One region of the Pseudarthrobacter sp. NCCP-2145 genome, then DNA from elsewhere that is predicted to be linked to it. Evidence: predicted binding sites of a transcription regulator. Region 1 holds the regulator's gene; each other region holds the start of a gene.
The links. Region 1 encodes HrcA, which represses chaperone genes, less so after heat shock. Its sites were predicted from a motif close to TTNGCACTCGNNNNNNNCGAGTGCNAA; they were not measured.

Region 1 (7,513 bases):
CGCGCCTGCTTTGCTGCCGCCGCCACCACCGACTGCCACTTCGCGTGGGCTTTGGCCGCCCGGTCGCCCTTCCACCGCACAATGGACCGTTCGGACTGCCAGGGTATAACGGCGTCGATCCCGAGTTCAGTGCCCGTTTCGATGGCGAGTTCATCCCTGTCGCCCTTGGCCAGGGCCTGCACCAGCACCAGCCTCGTGGACGGCCGCTCCTCAACAGCCACTGAGGCGCACTCCACCTCCAGTCGTGCGGGCGTGGCCGCAAGCACCCGTCCGCTCATCCGCGTTCCGGCTCCGTCAACGATGTCGACCGGCTCACCCGGGGTGAGCCGCTTGACCGTGACGGCGTGCCGCGCCTCGGTCCCCTCGAGGACGAAGACCTGCCCCGCCACCATGTGGTCCAGGGACCCGGGCGGGGTGAAAAAGACAGGGTTGCTCACCGCTACAGGTTACCGAGCCGGTCCCGGAGCTTGGCGAACATGCCGCCGCTGGCCGCAAGCTTGCCCTCTGTGATCTGTTCACCGCGCATCTTGGCCAGCTGCCGCAGGAGCTCTTCCTGTGCGGCATCAAGCTTGGCGGGCGTCTCAACCTGGAGATGCACTTTGAGGTCACCGCGGCCGTAACCGCGCAAGTGGGTGACGCCAAGTCCACGAAGAGTGATGATCTCACCGGACTGGGTCCCGGGCTTGACGTCGATTTCCTGTGGCCCGTCGAACGTTTCCAGGCTCACTTCGGTGCCCAGGGCGGCCGCCGTCATCGGAATGTGCAGGGTGGCGTGGAGATCGTCGTTGTCGCGTACGTAGGTGGCGTCGTTGTTCACGCGGATCTCAACGTAAAGGTCACCGGACGGTCCGCCGGCCGGGCCTGCCTCGCCCTGGCCGGAAAGCTGGATCCGCGTTCCGGTGGCAACGCCGGCGGGAACCTTGATGGTCAGCGAACGGCGGCTCCGGATGCGTCCCTGGCCGCTGCACTCGTTGCACGGGTCCTTGATGACGGTGCCGAAACCTTCGCAGGTTCCGCACGGGGCTGCCGTCATGACCTGTCCCAGGATGGAACGGACGGCGCGCTGGACCTGGCCGCTGCCGCCGCAAATGTCGCAGCGTTCAGGATGGCTGCCGGGCTGGCAACAGGAACCCTCACAGGTTGGGCACGTGACGGCGGTGTCCACATCGAGCTTCTTGTTCACACCGAAGACAGCGTCGCGGAGTTCGATCCGGACGCTGATGAGGGCGTCCTGCCCGCGCCGCACCCGGGAGGCCGGGCCGGTGGAACCGCCGGCACCAAAGAAGGTGTCGAAAATGTCCTGGAAAGCGAACCCCTGGCCGGCGTATCCGCCACCGCCGAAGCCGTTGTCCGTCCCATTTTCGTTGCCCGTGGTGTCGTAGACCCGGCGTTTCTGGGGATCCGACAGGACTTCGTAGGCGTGGGTTACTGCCTTGAAGCGGTCCGACGCATCCTCACCCGGGTTGACGTCCGGGTGCAGGGTGCGTGCCAGCTTGCGGTAGGCCTTCTTGATCTCTTCTCCCGTGGCCTCCGGTGAGACTCCAAGGACGTCGTAGTGGCTGCTCAAAGTTCGTATCTCTTCCTTGTTGTACTGCCTGCAGTTGGACTGCTGGAAATGCTGTGGGTGTCCAGTGGTCCCGGCCGGGCCTCAGGGGCCCAGGATCCGGGAAAGGTAGCGGGCGACGGCCCTGACCGCGGCCATGGTGGTGGGATAGTCCATGCGTGTTGGTCCCAGAATGCCGATCTTTGCTGCGCTGTCCGGGCCGTAGCCGGTGGCCACCACCGATGCCTCGGCCAGTCCGTCGTAGGGATTCTCGCGGCCGATGCTGACAGCCACTCCGCGGTGGTCCTGCGCCATCTCGCTCAGCAGGCGGAGCATGACCACCTGCTCCTCCAGGGCTTCCAGCACCGGGCCGATGCTCAGTGGGAAGTCCACGTTGGACCGCGCCAAATTCGCTGTGCCGGCCATCACCATGCGTTCCTCGCGGCTGCTCTGCGCCAGGGCTTCCAGGCCGATAGCGAGGGCCTGCGCCGCCTGCCTTTGCCCCGGGGCAGCCGTGGCCACCACGGCAGGCAGGGACTGGGAGAGCTGGCTCAGCGGCGTTCCGGCAAGCGATCCGAGGAAGCGTGCCCGCAGGCCCGCCAAGGCGTCATCCCCCAGGTCCTGGCCGACGTCGATAACGCGCTGCTCCACCTTGCCGCTGTTGGCGATCAACACCACCAGCACCTTCCGCGGGGCGAGGAGGACAAATTCGATATGCCGGACCAGGGCCCTGCTCAAGTGAGGGTACTGGACCACGGCAACCTGGTTGGTCAGCTGGGACAGGAGCCGGACAGTGCGGTCCAGGACATCGTCCAGGTCGTCCGATCCTTCCAGCAGGGACTGGATGGCGCGGCGCTCCGCCGGGGAGAGCGGCTTGACGGCAGAGATCTGGTCCACGAAGAGCCGGTATCCCTTATCTGTCGGAATCCGCCCGGCGCTGGTGTGCGGGGCCGTGATCAGGCCCTCTTCCTCCAGTGCCGCCATGTCATTCCTGATGGTTGCGCTGGACACACCGAGATGATGGCGCTCCACCAGGGCTTTGGATCCCACGGGTTCGCGGGAATGGACGTAGTCCTCCACGATGGCACGGAGTACTTCAAGTTTGCGTGGCTCGCTCACACTCCACCTCCATCCAGGGTTGGGGCGGCAGCGCCGCCCGCGCTGTGCCGCCCATCGTTTAGCACTCGACATGCCCAAGTGCTAACAGTCTATTATGCCTCTGCCCGTTGCTAGCATTGGTACCGCTCCGGGCGAAATTCCGGACCTGTGATCGAGCGCTAGGCGGAGTGAATCAATGCATTACCAGAACTGGGGACCCCAGGACATGTCCGCTCCGTCCAGCGCTGCCCTGCCTGAAGTGCCTGTTGAGCGCGGAATGGTGCTGGAGGACGTCCAGTCCGGCTGGGTGGGCGCCGTGACCCGCGTGGAGAAGTCCGGCGGCATGCATGTGGTGGCACTCGAGGACAGGCGCGGCAAGTCCAGGTCTTTCCGCCTGGGGTTCGGCTTCCTCCTCGAGGGGCAAGCTATCAAGCTCCTCCCGCCGGCGCCCCGCCAGGCTCCCACCGCTGCAGCCGGCCGGACAGCCTCGGGTTCGGTCCGGGTGGCCGGCCAGCGGGCGCAGGTCGCCAAGGCCAGCCGGATCTGGGTTGAGGGAAAGCACGACGCCGAACTGGTGGAAAAGGTCTGGGGAGACGACCTTCGGGTGGAAGGCATCGTCGTCGAACCCCTCCACGGCATCGACGACCTTGCCGGCGCGGTAGCCGAGTTCAGGCCCGGACCGGGCCGGCGCCTCGGAGTTTTGGTGGACCACCTGGTTCCGGACTCCAAGGAATCGCGCATCGCGGACGCCGTCATGGCCTTGCCGGGTGCTGCCGGGAACGTGCTGATCGTAGGCCACCCCTATGTGGACGTCTGGCAGGCGATCCGGCCGGCTGTCCTGGGCATCGAAAAATGGCCTGTGGTGCCGCGCGGGCAGGACTGGAAGACCGGTATCCTCACCGCGTTCGGCTGGCCCCATGCCACCAAGGAGGACATCGGTCTCGGGTGGCAGAAGCTGCTGGGTGCGGTCCGCACCTACGCGGACCTGGAAGCCTCCCTGCTGGGGAGGGTAGAGGAAGTCATTGACTTCCTCACGGTTCCCTGACAGGTACCCCGTTGCCGCTGCGCCTGGAGCCCAAGGCAACTTCTGGGCGTCCAGCCAGTATTCTTGGTAGTGCGGAACCTGCGGTAGTTGCAGGCTGGCGCAACCTCTATGCACTCTTAGCCATCTCCATTGCACTTTCAGAAGGAACAGACTGTGGCAGAAAACGCACGCGATCACAGGGACACCCAGGGCGGCCAGGGCCGTTCGGAATACCATGGCGTTCCGGCGAATGCGCTGCCCCTGACAGCCAGCGAGGACCGGCAGTGGGCCACCATGGCCCATTTCGGCGGAATCCTGGGCTGCGTTCCGGCTCTGCTGATCTACCTGATTTTCCGGGACCGGGGCCCTTTCACGGCGCAGGAGTCCAAGGAAGCGCTCAACTTCAGCCTGCCGCCCACCATCGCTGCTGTGGTGGCGAACATCCTGGTGTTTGTTCCGGTGGTCGGCAACATTTTTGCCGTGATTGCCACCCTCATCTGGATCGCCTTGACCTGCTTCTCCGTGGCAGCCGGCATCCATGTCAACAAGGGCCAGCCGCACCGCTACCCGTACAACCTGCGCTGGATCAAGTAGTCCCCGCCGGCTCCCAGCACCGGTTCCCAGCCTTTAAACTGCTAGTCCGGCAGGACCCGGCGCACCACCGCGTCCGCCAGCAGCCTGCCCTTCAGCGTGAGGACCAGCCGTCCCGCGAAAGCGGCGGCAGGATCCACCAGTTCCTCCGCGATCAGCCCGGCGACCTCGCGCCGCCCTGTGGCGCCGAGCGAAGCGATCTCGAGGCCAGAGTGGAGGCGGACCTCAAGCATCACCCGCTCCATATTCCGGGTTTCAGAATCCAGGGTTTCCCTCCCCGCCGCCGGTGACATTCCTTGCGCAAGGCGTCCGGCGTAGGCAGTGGGGTGCTTGACGTTCCACCAGCGGACACCGCCCACGTGCGAGTGGGCTCCGGGCCCGATCCCCCACCAGTCGTCGCCGCGCCAGTAGGCGAGGTTGTGGCGGCAGGCCTGTCCGGGCGTGCGGGCCCAGTTGCTGACCTCGTACCAGGCAAGGCCTGCTTTGGTGATCAGCTCATCGGCGAGCTCGTACTTGTCGGCGTGGTCGTCGTCGTCGATCCCCGGAACTTCACCACGGCGGATCTGTGCGGCGAGCTTGGTCCCGTCCTCGATAATCAGCGCGTAAGCGCTGATGTGGTCCGGCTGGTAGGACAGGGCGGTCTCGAGCGAGTACCGCCAATCGTCCAGCGACTCCCCCGGCGTGCCGTAGATGAGGTCCAGGCTGACGGCCAGCCCGGCGTCCCGGGCCCACTGCACTACCTGCGGCACGCGGCTGGGCGTGTGGGTCCGGTCAAGGACCTTGAGGACGTGCGGAACGGCTGACTGCATGCCGAACGAAATCCGGGTGAACCCGGCCTCCTTCAGGACGGCAAGGGATTCCGGGGTGACCGAGTCCGGGTTGGCCTCCGTAGTGACCTCGGCGCCGTCCTCGATGCCCCACTGGTCGATGGCGCGCCCCAGGATCAGGGCCAGGTCCTCCGCGGGGAGCAGGGTTGGCGTGCCGCCTCCGAAGAACACTGTGCTGAGCGGCCGCGCGGGGAGGCCGGATTCTGCAAGGACGCTGGCCGCCAGGGACACTTCCGAGGCCGCGGTGGCGGCATAGGCATCCTGCGAGGCGCCGCCACCGAGCTCCGTGGCGGTATAGGTGTTGAAGTCGCAGTAGCCGCAGCGGACGGAGCAGAACGGGATGTGAACATAGAGCCCGAATGCCCGGTCCGCCGCACCGTCGGCTGCCTGGCGGGGCAGCAGACCGTCCGACGGCGCCGGGTCGCCCAGGGGAAGAACGCTAGGCACTGCAGGGTCCTCCTGCACTGCCGGCCGCTGTAACCACTACTTCCTGGCCTTGTCCTTGGACTCGTCTGTGGTGAGCGCAGCGATGAAGGCTTCCTGGGGGACTTCGACGCGGCCCACCATCTTCATGCGCTTCTTGCCTTCCTTCTGCTTTTCCAGCAGTTTGCGCTTACGGGAGATGTCACCGCCGTAGCACTTGGCCAGGACGTCCTTGCGGATGGCGCGGATGCTTTCGCGGGCGATGATCCTGGAGCCGATGGCCGCCTGGATGGGCACCTCGAACTGCTGGCGGGGAATGAGCTCGCGCAGCTTGGTGGTCATCATGACGCCGTACGCGTAGGCCTTGTCGCGGTGGGTGATGGCGGAGAAGGCATCCACCTGCTCGCCCTGGAGCATGATGTCCACCTTGACAAGGTCGGCCACCTGGTCGCCGTCGGCCTTCCAGTCCAGGGAACCGTAGCCGCGGGTCTTGGACTTCAGGATGTCGAAGAAGTCGAACACGATCTCGGCCAATGGAAGGCGGTACCGGATTTCCACCCGGTCCTCGGACAGGTAGTCCATGCCGCCCATCACACCGCGGCGGCTCTGGCAGAGCTCCATGATGGCTCCGACGAATTCGTTTGGGGCCAGGATGGTGGCGGCCACCATGGGCTCGCGGACCTCGGAGATTTTGCCGGAGGGGTATTCGCTGGGGTTGGTCACGTGGACCACTTTCTTGTCCTCCAGCGTGACCTCGTACTCCACGTTGGGGGCGGTGGAGATCAGGTCCAGGTTGTACTCGCGCTCCAGCCGCTCGCGCGTGATTTCAAGGTGGAGCAGGCCCAGGAAGCCAACACGGAAGCCGAAGCCAAGGGCGGCGGACGTTTCGGGCTCGTAGACCAGGGCGGCGTCGTTGAGCATCAGCTTCTCCAGCGCATCGCGCAGCACCGGGTAGTCCGTGCCGTCCAGCGGGTACAGACCGGAAAAGACCATGGGCTTGGCATCCGCATAGCCGGGAAGCGAATCCGCGGCAGGCTTGGCAAGGTTGGTCACGGTGTCGCCCACCTTGGACAGGCGGACATCCTTCACACCCGTGATGAGGTAGCCCACTTCTCCGACGCCCAGGCCCTTGGAGGGGGTGGGTTCCGGGGAGCTCACTCCGATCTCAAGGAGTTCGTGCGTGGCCCGGGTGGACATCATCTGGATGCGTTCGCGGGGGTGCAGCATGCCGTCCACCACCCTGACATAGGTGACCACGCCGCGGTAGGTGTCGTACACCGAGTCGAAGATCATGGCGCGCGCAGGGGCATTGGCGTCGCCCTGGGGAGCCGGCAGGTCGCGGACGATCTTGTCCAGCAGCGCCTCCACGCCCATGCCGGTCTTGCCCGAAACGCGCAGGACGTCCTCCGGGTCTCCGCCGATCAGGCTGGCCAGTTCCGCCGCGTACTTCTCCGGCTGCGCTGCCGGGAGGTCGATCTTGTTCAGGACGGGGATGATCGTGAGGTTGTTTTCCATGGCCAGGTACAGGTTGGCGAGGGTCTGGGCCTCGATGCCCTGGGCAGCATCCACGAGGAGGATCGCCCCTTCACACGCCGCGAGGGAGCGGGAGACCTCATACGTGAAGTCAACGTGTCCAGGTGTATCGATCATGTTCAGCGCGTAGCTGGTGCCGTCGAGTTCCCACGGCATGCGGACCGCCTGGGACTTGATGGTGATGCCGCGCTCGCGCTCAATGTCCATCCGGTCCAGGTACTGGGCCTTCATGTCCCGGGACTGGACCACGCCGGTGAACTGCAGCATCCGGTCGGCCAGGGTGGACTTACCGTGGTCAATGTGCGCGATGATACAGAAATTCCGAATAATGGCCGGATCTGTCGCGGCGGGCACCGGTGCGGTGCGGGCCATGGGAGACACGCAGGGGTCCTTACTCTTGGCATTCACACGGCCATCCGCCTGGGCGCGCCGTGGGCGGCCCGCGGGCTGGCCGCACATTTTCAACCTCCAGTG
Region 2 (7,513 bases), on a different contig from region 1:
GCACCGGTGCGCAGTTCCCCGAGCATGACGCCGGCGATGAAGGCCTGCTCGCGTTCGGTGGCTGCAGCCGTGAGCGTCCGGAGGGTCGCGGCGCGCTCCGCCGCAGACCCGGCGCCGCCGGTGGCAAGGAGCCGGTCCAAAGCCGCGTCCAGGTCGGCCACGCTAAGGCGGGGGTCCGCGGCGGGCTCCCCCATGGCCGCGGACATGCCGCGCCAGCCCACCCCCACCCGGCCCTGGCGCGGCTTGGCGGTGAGCAGGCCGACGGCGGTGGCGACCTCCCCGGGCTCCAGCCGGCGCAACAGGTCCGCCAGGGCTTCCACCTTCGCGAGCCGGGAGCGTGTGGATGCGACCTTGTCCGTAGTTTTCACAAGCTCGTCGAGCAGCATGGCATCAGTCTGCCACGCCCGCCTGCCCGGGCAGCGCCGGAGTGCTGGACAGCGTGGGAGCGCTGTCCCAGACTGGACGGGTGGGAATCATCGTCGCGAACCTGTTCCTGACCCTCGACGGCGTCTACCAGGGGCCCGGCGGCCGCGAGGAGGACACCGAAGGCGGTTTTACCTTGGGCGGCTGGCAGTTACCGGTGTCCGATGCCGAAGCCGAGGCAGCCATCGAGGCAGGGATCGGCCACATCGATGCCCTGCTTCTCGGCCGGAAGACCTACGACATCTTCGCGGCCTACTGGCCGAACCAGTCCGATGACATTGGCGGCACGCTCAACCGGGTGCCCAAGTTCGTCGTCTCCAGCACCCTGACTGATCCGACGTGGGAGGGAACGACGGTCCTCCCGGACGCCGCCGCCGCGGGCCGGCTCCGCGACGAGTACAACCAGGTGCACATGTTCGGCAGCGGCGTCCTCATCCGGTCACTCCTTCAGGCAGACGTCCTGGACCGCCTCCACCTGTGGCTCTATCCGGTCACGCTCGGGCAGGGCAAGCGGCTTTTCGACGCCGGGACCGTTCCCGCCACGTTCCGCCTCGCCGAGCCGGCCCGCACCTTTCCAAAGGGCTCGGTGTCCCTGGTCTACGAGCGCGCCGGCGGGGTCCGGACGCAGGACATGCCGGGAGCGTAGTCTCCAAGGCACAAAAAACCGGCCCAGCCGAAGCTGGACCGGTTTTTTGTGCGACGGCTCTGGGCGCGTCGCCGAAGAGCGGACGCTAGTGGCTGTGGCCTGCGTGCTCGTCCTCTTCGGCCGGCTTCTCCACCACCAGGGTCTCGGTGGTGAGAACCAGGGCAGCGATGGAGGCCGCGTTGCGGAGGGCCGCACGGGTGACCTTGACGGGGTCGATGACACCGGCAGCGATCAGGTCCTCATACTCGCCCGACTTGGCGTTGAAACCGCTGTTGGTTTCCAGGTCGGCGACCTTGGAGGTCACAACGTAGCCGTCGAAGCCCGCGTTCTGGGCGATCCAGCGCAGCGGCTGCACCAGTGCGCGGCGGACGATGCCCACGGCAGCGGCGGCGTCGCCTTCGAGTGCCTTGACGGCGGGGTCCTCATCCAGTGCCTTCAGGGCGTGGATCAGGGCGGAACCGCCGCCGGCAACGATGCCCTCTTCAAGGGCAGCGCGGGTGGAGGACACAGCGTCCTCGATGCGGTGCTTCTTTTCCTTCAGCTCAACCTCGGTGGCGGCGCCAACCTTGATGACACCGATGCCGCCGGCCAGCTTGGCCAGGCGCTCCTGGAGCTTTTCACGGTCCCAGTCGGAGTCGGTGCGGGTCAGCTCGGCGCGGAGCTGGGCTACGCGTGCTGCCACGTCTTCGGCCGAACCGGCGCCGTCAACGATGGTGGTGTTGTCCTTGGTGACCGTGATGCGGCGGGCGGTACCCAGCACCTCAAGGCCAACGGTGTCCAGGCTCAGGCCCAGTTCCGGGGAAACAACCTGTGCACCGGTGAGGGTGGCGATGTCCTGCAGCATGGCCTTGCGGCGGTCGCCGAAGCCCGGAGCCTTGACGGCAACAACGTTCAGGGTGCCGCGGATGCGGTTGACGATCAGCGTGGACAGGGCCTCGCCGTCAACGTCTTCGGCGATGATGAAGAGCGGCTTGGAGCTCTGCAGCGCCTTCTCCAGCAGCGGCAGGAAGTCCTGGATGCTGGAGATCTTGCCCTGGTTGATCAGGATAAGGGCGTCCTCAAGGACTGCTTCCTGGCGTTCCGCGTCGGTGACGAAGTACGGGGACAGGTAGCCCTTGTCGAACTGCATGCCCTCGGTCAGGACCAGTTCGGTCTGCGTGGTGGAGGATTCCTCGATGGTGATCACACCATCCTTGCCAACCTTGCCGAAGGCCTCGGCCAGGAGTTCGCCAACCTCGTCGCTCTGGGCGGAGATCGCTGCAACGTTGGCCACCTGGGTGCCTTCAACGGGGCGGGCGTTCTCGAGCAGGCGGGCGGCGACGGCTTCAACGGAAACCTCGATGCCGCGCTTGATCTGGCCGGGGGCGGCGCCTGCCGCTACGTTGCGCAGGCCTTCCTTGACCAGTGCCTGTGCCAGGACGGTTGCCGTGGTGGTGCCGTCACCGGCAACATCGTTGGTCTTGGTGGCCACTTCCTTGGCCAGCTGCGCGCCAAGGTTCTCGTAGGGGTCGTCCAGTTCCACTTCGCGGGCGATGGTGACGCCGTCGTTCGTGATGGTGGGAGCGCCCCACTTCTTGTCCAGGACGACGTTGCGGCCGCGGGGGCCGAGCGTCACCTTGACGGTGTTGGCGAGCTTATCGATGCCGGCTTCAAGAGACCGGCGGGCAGCGTCGTTAAACGCAAGCTGCTTTGCCATGGTTTTGTCCTTTCAAGACAGAACCCCGCACAGCTGACCAGCAGAACGCATGACCAGCGGCACGGGGATCCGGAGAGTTACTTTACGACGATCGCCAGGACGTCGCGGGCGGAGAGCACGAGGTACTCGGTGCCGCCGGTCTTGACTTCGGTTCCGCCGTACTTGGAGTAGATGACGACGTCGCCAACGGCTACGTCGACGGGAACGCGGTTGCCGTCTTCGAAGCGGCCGGGGCCTACTGCAACAACTTCGCCTTCCTGCGGCTTCTCCTGCGCGGAGTCCGGGATCACCAGGCCGGAAGCCGTGGTCTGCTCGGCTTCGAGCGGGCGGACAACAATACGATCCTCAAGAGGCTTAATAGAGACCGACACTCGGACCTCTCCTTCTTCGTCAGCAAATTCGTGGACTGGAAAGCTTCCCACCGTGGCTGGCAAACCGTCGTCGCGGGTGCCGGCAGCAGCCTGGCTGGCAGCTCTTCATGTATTAGCACCCTCCTAGGGAGAGTGCTAATACAGACTGTATGCAAGGGTTAGCACTCGGTCAAGGCGAGTGCCAGAGTTTCGTCATGGGCGGAACACGGGGACGTGTAGATTTGCCGGGTGCGAGCCGCTGTTTACCTGACTCTTGCCACCCTCTTCTGGGCGGGCAACTTTGTTGTGGGCCAGGCTGCCATGCAGACCATGCAGCCGCTCCAGCTGACATTCTGGCGCTGGGCCCTGGCCGCTGTGCCGCTGCTGGTCCTGGCGCAGCTGGTGGAAAAACCGGACTGGCGCGCCGTCCTGCGCCACTGGCCGGTGCTCCTGCTCCTGAGCTGCCTGGGCATGAGCGCCTACACCCTGCTGCTGTACAGCGCGCTGGGGCACACCTCGGCCCTGAACGCTTCCCTGGTGACTGCCGCGAACCCTGCCCTGATCATGGTCCTGGCAGTGCTCCTCCTCCGGGACAGGCCGCGCCCGCTGGGCTGGGCAGGGATCGCGCTGGGCCTCTGCGGAGTGCTGCTGGTGCTCACCGGAGGCGATCTGCAGCGGCTGCTGACCTTCTCGATCAATGCCGGCGAGCTGCTGATCGTCGCGGCCATCACCGTGTGGGGCTTCTACACGATCACAGCCCGCAGGCTCTCCGTTCCGGCGATCACGTCCACCGCGGTGCAGGTGGCCATGGCGGCTGTCGTCCTGGTTCCCTTTGCGGTGGGCACAGGGGCCGGGCTGCCGGCTACAGCCTCCGAGGGCTGGTCGCTGGCCTACATTGTCCTCTTCCCGTCGCTGGGTTCCTACCTGCTGTGGAACCTGGCGCTCAAACGCACCACCGCCGCGAATGCCGGGAACTACCTCAACCTCATCGCCGTGTTTACCGCCATCATCACGGTTGTCCTGGGCCAGCCCGTCACGGTCCCCCAGGTCTTTGGCGGCATCCTGGTTATCTCAGGGGTCCTGCTGACCAGTACCGGCGGCACAGCACCTCAGCGGCCCAGGTCCTCGAAATCGACGTCCTCCCCGCCGTCGCCCTCTTCGGCCGAGTTCCGCCCGCGGTAAAGCGCCACCGCGGCAGCCGCGGCCGTCATGAGCGATACAACCAGGATGAAGATGCTGCCCGCGCGGGCTCCGGCGTACAGCCCGCGGATGTCCTGGGCCTCCTGGGTGTCATCCTGGATGCTGTTGCCACCTACCGAATAGACGGTGGCGTTGAAGGCATCCAGGAAGAAGATGATGACCAGCAGCGCGATGCACACCACGGCAACCACGGCGCTGGCGATCAGTGCCGGGCGGGCGAACCGCGCCAGGCCCCCGGGGTGGTGCTGGCGGGACTGCGGGGAACCTGCACTGTCTTTCATGGCTTCAACACTATCGGCCCGCCGGCATGCTGCTCCTCCACTAGGCTGGAACCCATGGCTCAAGCTCCCCAGGACCAGATTGCACCACTGCTCACCCCGGAAGGCTGGGAGCTTTTGGCGTCCCTGGGCCCTTACCAGGAGGAGAAGTCCTTCGAGCTGAACTCGGCCCTCCGCAAGGCCGGCCACTCCCCCGAACTGGTCTCCGCCGTCCTGACCCAGTCCAGGCTCCGCACCAGGGCGGCCGCGAAGTTTGGCGAGTTTGCCCGGAGCATGCTGTTCACCCAGGCCGGCCTGGAACAGGCAACCCGGCTCAACGTTGCCGCACGCCACGCCCAGCGGTTCGCGGAGGCCGGGATCCGCCACGTTGCAGACCTGGGCTGCGGGCTGGCCGCGGATTCCCTGGCGCTGGCTTCCATGGACATCAACGTCACCGCCGTGGAGATGGATGAGACCACGGCAGCCTGCGCCACCGTCAACCTGATCCCGTTCCCCAACGCCACCGTGGTCCATGCGGACGCCACGGCAGTGCCGCTGGACGGGATCGACGGCGTCTGGCTGGATCCGGCGCGCCGTGTCACTTCCACATCGGGCACCAAGCGGATCTGGGATCCGGAGGCTTTTTCGCCGCCACTGTCCTTCGTTGAGAACCTGGCGGCCTCCGGCCTGGCCGTGGGGGTCAAGATGGGTCCGGGCATGCCGCACGATTCCGTTCCGGCCAACTGCGAAGCGCAGTGGGTCTCCGTGGCCGGGGATGTGACGGAGGTGGCCCTGTGGTTCAACGCAGTGCGCCGGCCGGGAGTCCGCCGGGCCGCACTGGTGCTTGGCGCCCAGGGTGCGGCCGAGCTGACCAGCGGAGAAGACTTCGGCGCCGGTCCTGCCGCTCCGGTGGGCCCGGTGGAGGGCTACCTCTACGAACCCGACGGCGCGGTGATCCGCGCCGGGCTGGTGGCGGACATCGCGCTGCAGCTGGGCGGACACCTGGTGGATGAGCACATCGCCTATGTGTGCGCGCCCGGGCTGGTGGACACACCGTTTGCCCGGGCCTACAAGGTGCTGGAGGTGATGCCCTACAACGTCAAGGCGCTCAAGGCCTGGGTGAAGGAGAACGGCATCGGCGTGCTGGACATCAAGAAGCGCGGCACCGCCGTCACGCCCGAGGAACTCCGCAAGCAGCTGCTCCCCGGGGGAAAGAGCGCAGCCGGCAAGAAAGCCGGAACCAAAACAGCCACCCTGGTCCTGACCCGCATCGGGGAGGACCGGGTGGCCATCGTGGTGGAGCCGGCGCAGGGCACTGCCCGCGAATAACCGCTACTGGGCCCGCATGAACTCCTCAGCGGCACGCACCTGCCCAGCGGTGGGCCGCACGCCGGTGTAAAGCACAAACTGTTCCAGGGCCTGGATGGTGGCAACCTCCGCCCCGGTGATGACCGGCTTTCCCGCGGCCCGCGCGGCCTTGATCAGCGGGGTTTCGGCCGGCAGCGCCACGACGTCGAAAACCACCTGGGCGGCGTCGATGGCCTCCTGCGGGAAGGCGAGCGCGTCAGCTTCCGCCCCTCCTGCCATACCGATAGGGGTCACGTTAATGATCAAGTCCGCCGTCCCGCCGTCGAGCGCTTCCTGCCACCTGAAGCCGTACTGGTCCGCGAGCGCACGCCCGGCAACCTCGTTCCGGGCGATGACCGTGACATCCGCGAAGCCGGCGTCGCGGAGCGCGGCAACGGTGGCCTTGGCCATGCCGCCCGCTCCCTGGACCAGGACCGAATAGCCGGTGGGCACCTTATTGGTGGCCAGGAGCTGCTCGATCGCGGTGTAGTCGGTGTTGTACGCCTTCAAGCGCCCGTCCGTGTTCACGATGGTGTTGACGGAGTCGATGGCCTTGGCCGAGGGGTCCATCTCGTCCACCAGCGCAATCACATCCTCCTTGTACGGCATGGAGATGGCGCAGCCGCGGATGCCCAGGCCGCGGACGCCCGCAATGGCCTGTTCCAGGTTCGTGGGGGCGAACGCCTTGTAGATCCAGTTGAGGTTCAGCTGCTCGTACAAGTGGTTGTGGAAACGGGTCCCGTTGTTGCTGGGCCGCGCCGAGAGTGAGATGCAGAGGGTCATGTCTTTATTGAGAATGGGCACCCGACCATTAAACGGGATTCCCAACCAGGTAGCAGCAGATGTCGGTATCGGGGTCCAAACGGACATCTGCTGCTACCTAGTTGGGTCAGGGGCAGCCGGTTCCCGCCGGGAAATTTCCGACGGCGGCCGGCAGCTTCCCCGGTGCGCCCGCTTTCCCCGCCAGGACAGCGGCGAGGGCATCGAAGGCTCCGTCGCTCCGCCCGTAAAGGGCCACCTTCACCGGCGCCGTCGAGTCCCGCAGCGGCCAGGGGGCATCCAGTGCCACGGCAATGTCTCCTCCCGCACCCCGGCCGCCGTAGCCGATGAGGCTGACCAGGGGTCCGGAGCCCAGGGCCAGGCCGGCCCTGGCCGCGGCCGCCTCGAAGCGTGCCCTGTCCGCCGGCGAGCCGCCGTCCACCTGTACCGCGCCGGGAACCAGCGGGCCGGTGCAGGGTCCGGAGAGCATGGTGACCGCTGACGCGGAAACGTGGGCTGACAGGGCTCCGCCGCTGCCTGCCGGGGCGCCGGCCGCCGCGGCTGTCCTGCCGTGCCAGGCCATCATGGTGGCCACCCGGCGGGCTGCCTCGTCCAGCCGCTCCGGGGGCAGGGCGCCGGAGGCCACAGCCTGGACGATCGCCGCGTGTGCCTGGCCTACGTCGGCGGGCATCAGCAGGAGGTCCGCGCCCGCGGCGAGGGCCATCACCGCGGCGGTGCCGCCGGGGTACTGCTTGGTCACGGCGCCCATGTTCAGGGCATCCGTCACCGCCACGCCCTTGAACCCGAGTCCCCGCAGCGCCGCATAGGCAGGGCC
Region 3 (7,513 bases), on a different contig from region 1:
CCCTGGCTGCCGTGGAGATCGGCCTGCTGGCGCGGGTGGTCGCTCTGCGGATGGGCGCACCCCAGCTGGTGGTGGCGGTGCCGGCGGCACTGATCCTGCTGCCCGGCCTCACCATTTTCCGCTCCATGTACGTCCTGACCATCGAGGAAGCCGAGATCCTGCTCGGCGCCGGCGGGATGCTCAACGCAGGTGCCATCGTCCTGGGAACTGCCGGGGGGATCGTGCTGGGGGATACCTTGGCGAGGCCGCTGACCCGCAGCCTGGCCAGCAACGAGCGGCGGCGGGCCCGCCGCCGCTGACCGGGCCGGCCTGGATCTGTCCTCCTAGATCTGCCCTACGGGCAACTTCTTCTCGGCCTGGAAGACGTCCTCGACGCGGCCCCTGGCCCAGTAGCCGGACAGGGACACCTGCTTGCGGTCCAGTCCGCGCTGGACGAACAGGACATCCCGGAGCGCCTTCATGTAGCCCCGCTCGCCGTGGGCAAAAACGTCCACCCTCCCCGCAGGCCAGTCAGCCTCCGCAACGGCCTGCACCAGGACGTTGCTTTGGCCGGCGGGGACACCGCGGCGGAAGAGCCAGTGCAGTTCCAGCCCGGACGGTGCGGCAATCGGCTGGATGTCGGCGTCGGAATCGACCTCGAGGAACGCGACGCCGGCCGCTTCCGCCGGCAGGGATTCAATGCAGGCGGCGATGGCGGGCAGGGCGGCCTCATCTCCGGCGAACAGGTACCAGTCGGCTTCGGGGTCCGGGTTGTACGCACCCCCCGGGCCGGTGAAAGTCAGGGTGTCGCCTGGCTCGGCCCTGGCCGCCCAGGGGCCAGCCAGCCCCTCGTCGCCGTGGACCACAAAGTCGATGGCAAGTTGCCGGGCCGCGGTATCCACCCAGCGGAGGGTGTATGTGCGCGTGAAAGGCCATTGTTCCCGGGGCATGGTCTCCCGGATGCTCCACAGATCCAGGGGCGAAGGATACCGGACCCCCGGCTGCGGAAAGACGATCTTGACGTACCGGTCAACAAAGCCGTTATTGACGAAATCGGCGAAACCGTCCCCGCCCGCGACAATCCGGACCATCTGCGGCGCGAGCTGTTCCCGGCGGACCACCGTGAGGTTGACCTGGGGGCGGCTTTTCTTGCTGGCGCTGGTGGAGGCGGGAACAATGCTCATAAGGCAAGCCTAAGCTAGGGCACCGCCGGAAGCTCCCAGGTTACGTCCGCGGCCCCCTGCTCCCGCAGGAGCTTGTTGACGCGGCTGAACGGGCGGGAGCTAAAGAAACCCCGTGAAGCGGACAAGGGGCTGGGGTGCGCGCTGGACACTGCCGGGACCCCGGGCAGCAGCGTGCGCACGCTCTCGGCGTCCTTCCCCCACAGAACCGCGACCAGCGGCAGGGGTGACCCGTCCGGTGCCCGCCGCGCGCCCAGCGCCTCGACGGCCGCCGTCGTAATGTCTTCCCAGCCCTTCCTCCGGTGGGATCCCGCAGATCCCGCCCGTACCGTCATCACCCGGTTCAGGAGCAGTACCCCCTGCCCGGCCCATGCGGAGAGGTCACCATGCACCCTCGGCGGGATTCCCAGGTCGGCCTCCAGCTCCCGGTAGATGTTCGCGAGGCTCCTGGGAATGGGCCGGACGTGCGGGTCAACGGCGAAGGACAGCCCGACGGCGTGCCCCGGCGTGGGGTAGGGGTCCTGTCCCACAATCAGCACCTTCACGTCCGCAAGGGGCTGGCGGAAGGCCCGCAGGACGTTCGACGGCGCCGGCAGGACCTGGTGACCGTCCGCCACTTCGCCTGCCGCGAAGCGAAGAACGGCGCGAAGTTGGGCGTCCACGCCGGAGAGTGCGGCGGCCCAGTCCGGGGCCATCAGCTCTGCCAGCGGCAGCTGCGCCAGCCCGGCGAAGCCGGTGCTGCCTGCAGGTTCCTGCTCCAGCTCAAACAAGGCGTCCGATTCAAACATCAGTCCATTCTTGCAGGCGGCGGGAGGCGCCGGCCGGACCGTACGGTGTGTGCGGCGGGGCTATGCGCAAATGACAATGGTGTTGTTCGTCCGTAGCATGGGGGTCAGACATTTTACGTAACCAGCTAAGGAGAGTGCGCCGTGGCGGAGCCAGCTCGGGAGCACGTGCCGGCGCAGGAACACCGGAACGCCCTGCTGGCGGATTTCACCCTGCGGGAGTCGCCGCTGAGCGAGCGGGACCAGCAGATGCTCGCCCTGGAGCGGCAGTGGTGGAAGTATGCGGGCGCCAAGGAGCAGGCCATCAGGGAACTGTTCGATCTGTCCGCCACGCACTATTACCAACTCCTCAACGCCCTGATCGACACCGAGGATGCGCTGGCGCATGACCCCATGCTGGTCAAGAGATTGCGTAGACTACGTACTTCGCGTCACCGTGCACGCACTGCACGCCGACTGGGGTCCGACGCATAAGACGCTCACGCTGAGTCCTCAGCAGCTACACACAAGGATGTCTCTCTCCCATGACCAAATACGCCCGCGATGAATTCGACAAGGTCCCGGAGACCGCGTCGCGACAAGGTGTACACCGCACAGCCTCCGCTCCGGCGCGGGTCCGTCTCTGGCCCATCCTGACTGCGGGGATTGTTGCGCTGGCCATCGGCGTGGTTTCTTTCCTGATCCTGCCCAGGCTCGGATTCGACGGTCCGGCAACCCAGGCGTCGTCGAGCCTGGAAGCAGCACCGCTGGCCGGAACCGGATCGACTCCGTCCGCCGCGCCGGACCCGTCAGACGTCCCCTCCACCGAGCCTGAGCCGTCGCCTTCCTCCGAACCTGCCGGCGCGGCAGGAAACGGGACATCGTCCAGCCCCCAGAGCACTGCGCAGGCCGCAACAGTGGATAAGGCCCAGGCCGTGGCGGTCTACAACGCTGCCGGAACTGCCGGGCTGGCCAGCCGCGTGGGCGGAACCCTGCAGGCGGACGGGTGGACACTGGGCCAGGTAGGCAACTGGGCAGGGGCACCCCAGCAGGGCTCCATCATCTTCTACGCGGGAGCGGCGCAGGAGGCCAACGCGCAGGCCCTCGCGGAACTTGTGGGCGTCCCCACCGTGGTGGAGAGCACCGAATTCCAGGTTCCCCTGGTGGTGGTGCTCGGGCCCGGATACCGGTAGGCCGGGGTTCCCAACAGGGCGCCTCACGCCACATCCGCACAGGTGAAGGCCGGGGTCACGCCTGAATAACGTTTGCGGCCGGCCATGCTGTGCCCCGGCGCTGCCGGCGAGCATTGGCTAGAGTGAATTCCGGGCTTCGAGCCACGGCGGCACCGGCGCAGCATCCCGGACCTAACGGAAAGAGTGGTCATCATGGCACGAGGAACCGTCAAATGGTTCAACGCGGAAAAAGGCTACGGCTTCATCACCGTTGACGGCTCCGGGGACGACGTTTTTGTCCACTGGTCCGCCATCCAGGGCGAGGGCTACCGCGCACTGGACGAGGGCCAGCGCGTGGAACTCGAAGTTGGCGAAGGCGAGAAAGGCCCGCAGGCCGAAAGCGTCCGGCCGGCCGAGTGAAGCACCCGTTTTCCTCCGCTGCACCCATCCGTCCGTTGTTCGCCGCAGCCCTCTGCGGCACTCTCGCCCTCACCGGCTGTTCCGGGGTGACCGGAAACGCGCGCACGGAACCGGCGGAGGCCTCAGGTGACGGCACGCTGCGGGTCGGCCTCATCCTGGACAACACCGGTGCCAACAGCTTCCTGAACGGTCCCCAACTTGCTGCCGCCAAGCTTGCCGTCAAGGAAATCAACGCTGCCGGCGGGCACAAGGGCCGGCCGGTGGAACTTCTCCCCGTTGAAACAGGCCAGGACACAGCGTCCCAGGCGCAGTCCCTGGTCCAGGCCACAGCGGATGTGGTCATTGGCCCCACCGACTCCAGCCACGCCTCCGCAGCCGTCGACATCCTCTCCAGGGCGCGGACGCCACTGATTTCGCCTGCCAACACCGCGGCCGGGCTCAGCAGCATAGCCAGCGGCGGATACTACTTCCGGACGGCCGCCGCCGATGTCGCGCAGGGACCCGTGCTTGCCAAGCTCGCCAAGGACGCCGGCGCCGCAACCATCTCCGTGGTGTACCAGGAAGGCTCCTACGGCAGCGATGTCTCCGCGGCCGTCTCCGCGTCCGCTGAACAGGCGGGCCTGGACGTGTTGTCAGCGGTGGGCTTCACACCGGGTGACGCGGGATCTGCGGCTGCCTCAATCCGCGAGGCGCAACCCGACGCCGTGATCCTGGTGGCCCGTGACGGCGCGCAGGGCGCCCTCGCTGAGCTCAACAACGCCGCCCTCGCAGGCTCAAGGCTTATCCTGAGCGACGGCGCCTTCAGCCGGTATGGCTCCCGGCTGGGAACCAGGGCCCTGGACGGTGCACGTGCGGTTGTCCCGGGGCAGCTTCCCTCGGCAGGGTTCCAGGAACGGCTGCTGGGCATCGATCCGGCCCTGAAGGACGTGTCCTTCGCAGCGGAGACGTACGACGCCGTGACCCTTGCCGCGCTCGCAGCGGCCAAGGCCGAGGACGACTCCGGGCGTTCAATCGCCGCGAGCCTGGTCTCGGTATCCGGCGGGACCGCTGGCGGAACAGGCCCGGCTGGAACGGCACCATGCGCCAGCTATAAAGAATGCCTGGCAGGCAAGGCGTCCGGTGCGGACATCAATTACGACGGCGAATCGGGCCCACTTGCCTTCGATGCCAACGGTGACATCACCTCGGCCGCCTACACGGTGTTCACATACGGCGCCGACAACAATCCCGCGGCCACCGGCGTTGAAACGGCAGGCCGCACCGCCGGCTGATCGCCCTCGGCGAAGACGCGCCCGCCAGGACGCTTTCCGCTTGTTATTCGCTTGCACTCTCACGTGGGGAGTGCTAATTATTGAGTTAGCACTCTGACGTACCGACTGCTAAGCAAAGCGTGGCTTCGGCCGGCGGCGCCGGCAGCGGTCGAGGAGCGAAGAAACACCTAACTGGAGTGAGACCCACACCCGAAGGCATACAGAGGCCGCCGGAAACGGGTCGTCCGTCGCGGGCACTGCAGCGAAGGTTCATTCTTAACGACTGTCCCGAAAGGACTACTGCCGTTATGGCCAAGATCATTGCATTTGATGAAGAGGCACGCCGCGGCCTTGAGCGGGGCCTGAACATCCTCGCCGACGCCGTTAAGGTCACCCTCGGCCCGCGTGGACGCAACGTCGTCCTCGAGAAGAAGTGGGGCGCCCCCACGATCACCAACGATGGTGTTTCCATCGCCAAGGAGATCGAGCTGGACGATCCTTACGAGAAGATCGGCGCCGAGCTGGTCAAGGAAGTTGCCAAGAAGACGGACGACGTCGCTGGCGACGGCACCACCACCGCCACCGTCCTGGCACAGGCACTGGTGAAGGAAGGCCTGCGCAACGTTGCTGCCGGCGCCGACCCGCTGTCCCTCAAGCGCGGCATCGAGAAGGCCGTTGAGGCCGTCACCGCCGAACTGCTGAACTCCGCCAAGGAGATCGAAACCAAGGAAGAGATCGCCGCCACGGCGTCCATCTCCGCCGGTGACGAGGAAATCGGTGCACTCATCGCCGAAGCCCTGGACAAGGTGGGCAAGGAAGGCGTCATCACGGTCGAGGAGTCCAACACCTTCGGCCTGGAGCTTGAGCTCACCGAAGGCATGCGCTTCGACAAGGGCTACATCTCGGCCTACTTCGTTACCGACGCTGAGCGCCAGGAAACGGTCCTCGAGGATCCGTACATCCTGATCGTCAACTCCAAGATCTCCAACGTCAAGGAACTGGTTGCTGTCCTGGAAAAGGTCATGCAGTCCAACAAGCCGCTGCTGATCATCGCTGAGGACATCGAGGGCGAGGCCCTGGCCACCCTGATTGTCAACAAGATCCGCGGCACCTTCAAGTCCGTCGCCGTCAAGGCTCCGGGCTTCGGCGACCGCCGCAAGGCACAGCTTGCCGACATCGCCGTCCTCACCGGCGGCCAGGTCATCTCCGAGGAAGTCGGCCTGAAGCTGGAAAATGCCGGCCTGGAACTCCTGGGCCAGGCACGCAAGGTTGTTGTCACCAAGGACGAGACCACCATCGTCGAGGGTGCCGGCGACGCCGACCAGATCGCCGGCCGCGTTTCCCAGATCCGCGCCGAGATCGAAAACTCCGACTCGGACTACGACCGCGAGAAGCTGCAGGAGCGCCTGGCCAAGCTGGCCGGCGGCGTTGCAGTCATCAAGGCCGGTGCCGCAACGGAAGTTGAGCTCAAGGAGCGCAAGCACCGCATCGAAGACGCCGTGCGCAACGCCAAGGCTGCCGTTGAGGAAGGCATCGTCGCCGGTGGCGGCGTGGCCCTCATCCAGGCCGGCGCCAAGGCATTCGCCAACCTGCAGCTGTCCGGCGACGAAGCAACCGGCGCCAACATCGTCCGCGTGGCCATCGACGCTCCGCTCAAGCAGATCGCCTTCAACGCCGGCCTGGAGCCGGGCGTTGTGGTGGACAAGGTCCGCGGCCTGCCCGCCGGCCACGGCCTGAACGCAGCCACCGGCGAGTATGTCGACCTGCTGGCCGCCGGCGTCAACGACCCCGTCAAGGTCACCCGCTCTGCCCTGCAGAACGCGGCTTCCATCGCTGGCCTCTTCCTCACCACCGAGGCAGTTGTTGCCGACAAGCCGGAGAAGAACGCTGCTCCTGCCGGTGGCGACGACATGGGTGGCATGGGCGGTATGGGCGGCTTCTAGCCACTCCTGCCGGGACCAGTCCCGCTAGACACGAATGTGGCCCCCTCTTCGGAGGGGGCCACATTCGTGTCTTACCGCAGGGTGTTACTTGGCGCTGGCCAGCATTCCCTCAACTTCCTTCTTGAATGCGTCAGCGGCCGCCTGGGGCGTGAGGCGGTCGTAGAGCACCTCATCGGTGTAGCGCTTGATGACGTTCTGCACGCTGCCCGCGCCTACCGGCGGAACAGGCGGCGCATCCTTGATGTCGGGTGCGATGTCCTTCAGGAAGCCCACCACCGTGGTGTCGGCAGGCTTCAGGGACGGCGTGATGCTCTCAACGATGTCCGTGTTGGTGGGAACGCCGCGGTCCGTCATCAGGATGGCCCCGGCCTCCGGGCTGTTGGCCAGGTAGTTGATGAAGGTGGACGCGGCTTCCGGGTGCTTGGAGCGTGAGGAGGCGGACCAGAACATGGTGGGCTTGTAGTACATCCCGTTCTCAGCCGCTGAACCGTCGACGCTGGGTGCACGGAGCATCTTGATGCTGCTCCCGGTGGTGGACTCCAGGGACCCGAGCTGGTTGGTCCACCACCATGCCATGCCCACCCTGTTGGTTCCGAAGAGGCTCTCCTCGAGTCCGGCGCCGGAGTCCTCTGTGGCCACCGTGGCCGGCGGGCTTGCCTTGGAGTCGCGCTGCTCCTTAAGCCGTTCCCAGAAGGACGCGGCCGTGGCGGTGTCGAAATCGAGCTTGCCGTCCTGGGAGTACAGGTTCTCCCCGTGCTGGCGCAGCCAGATGATCAGGTCGGCTTCATTGCTTCCGTAGGCTGC

Region 2: the regulator HrcA is predicted to act here: its motif matches at 3,295-3,321, upstream of groES (co-chaperone GroES).
Region 3: the regulator HrcA is predicted to act here: its motif matches at 4,873-4,899, upstream of groL (chaperonin GroEL).

Annotation. Positions count from the first base shown of each region.
Region 1 covers NZ_BRCG01000001.1:49,743-57,255, reverse strand. The annotation lists gene NFU08_RS00260 (16S rRNA (uracil(1498)-N(3))-methyltransferase) at 1-437, opposite strand, end outside; gene dnaJ (molecular chaperone DnaJ) at 440-1,567, opposite strand; gene hrcA (heat-inducible transcriptional repressor HrcA) at 1,649-2,662, opposite strand; gene NFU08_RS00245 (DUF3097 domain-containing protein) at 2,838-3,686, shown strand; gene NFU08_RS00240 (DUF4870 domain-containing protein) at 3,840-4,259, shown strand; gene hemW (radical SAM family heme chaperone HemW) at 4,301-5,530, opposite strand; gene lepA (translation elongation factor 4) at 5,567-7,420, opposite strand.
Region 2 covers NZ_BRCG01000004.1:7,597-15,109, reverse strand. The annotation lists gene NFU08_RS04370 (ATP-dependent DNA ligase) at 1-386, opposite strand, end outside; gene NFU08_RS04365 (dihydrofolate reductase family protein) at 467-1,069, shown strand; gene groL (chaperonin GroEL) at 1,155-2,765, opposite strand; gene groES (co-chaperone GroES) at 2,843-3,136, opposite strand; gene NFU08_RS04350 (DMT family transporter) at 3,365-4,297, shown strand; gene NFU08_RS04345 (hypothetical protein) at 4,225-4,596, opposite strand; gene NFU08_RS04340 (class I SAM-dependent methyltransferase) at 4,651-5,901, shown strand; gene NFU08_RS04335 (shikimate 5-dehydrogenase) at 5,905-6,723, opposite strand; gene NFU08_RS04330 (glycoside hydrolase family 3 N-terminal domain-containing protein) at 6,809-7,513, opposite strand, start outside.
Region 3 covers NZ_BRCG01000035.1:4,610-12,122, forward strand. The annotation lists gene NFU08_RS20270 (threonine/serine exporter ThrE family protein) at 1-299, shown strand, start outside; gene NFU08_RS20275 (siderophore-interacting protein) at 324-1,163, opposite strand; gene NFU08_RS20280 (uracil-DNA glycosylase) at 1,178-1,948, opposite strand; gene NFU08_RS20285 (DUF3263 domain-containing protein) at 2,090-2,419, shown strand; gene NFU08_RS20290 (LytR C-terminal domain-containing protein) at 2,470-3,117, shown strand; gene NFU08_RS20295 (cold-shock protein) at 3,310-3,516, shown strand; gene NFU08_RS20300 (ABC transporter substrate-binding protein) at 3,513-4,787, shown strand; gene groL (chaperonin GroEL) at 5,075-6,709, shown strand; gene NFU08_RS20310 (ABC transporter substrate-binding protein) at 6,794-7,513, opposite strand, start outside.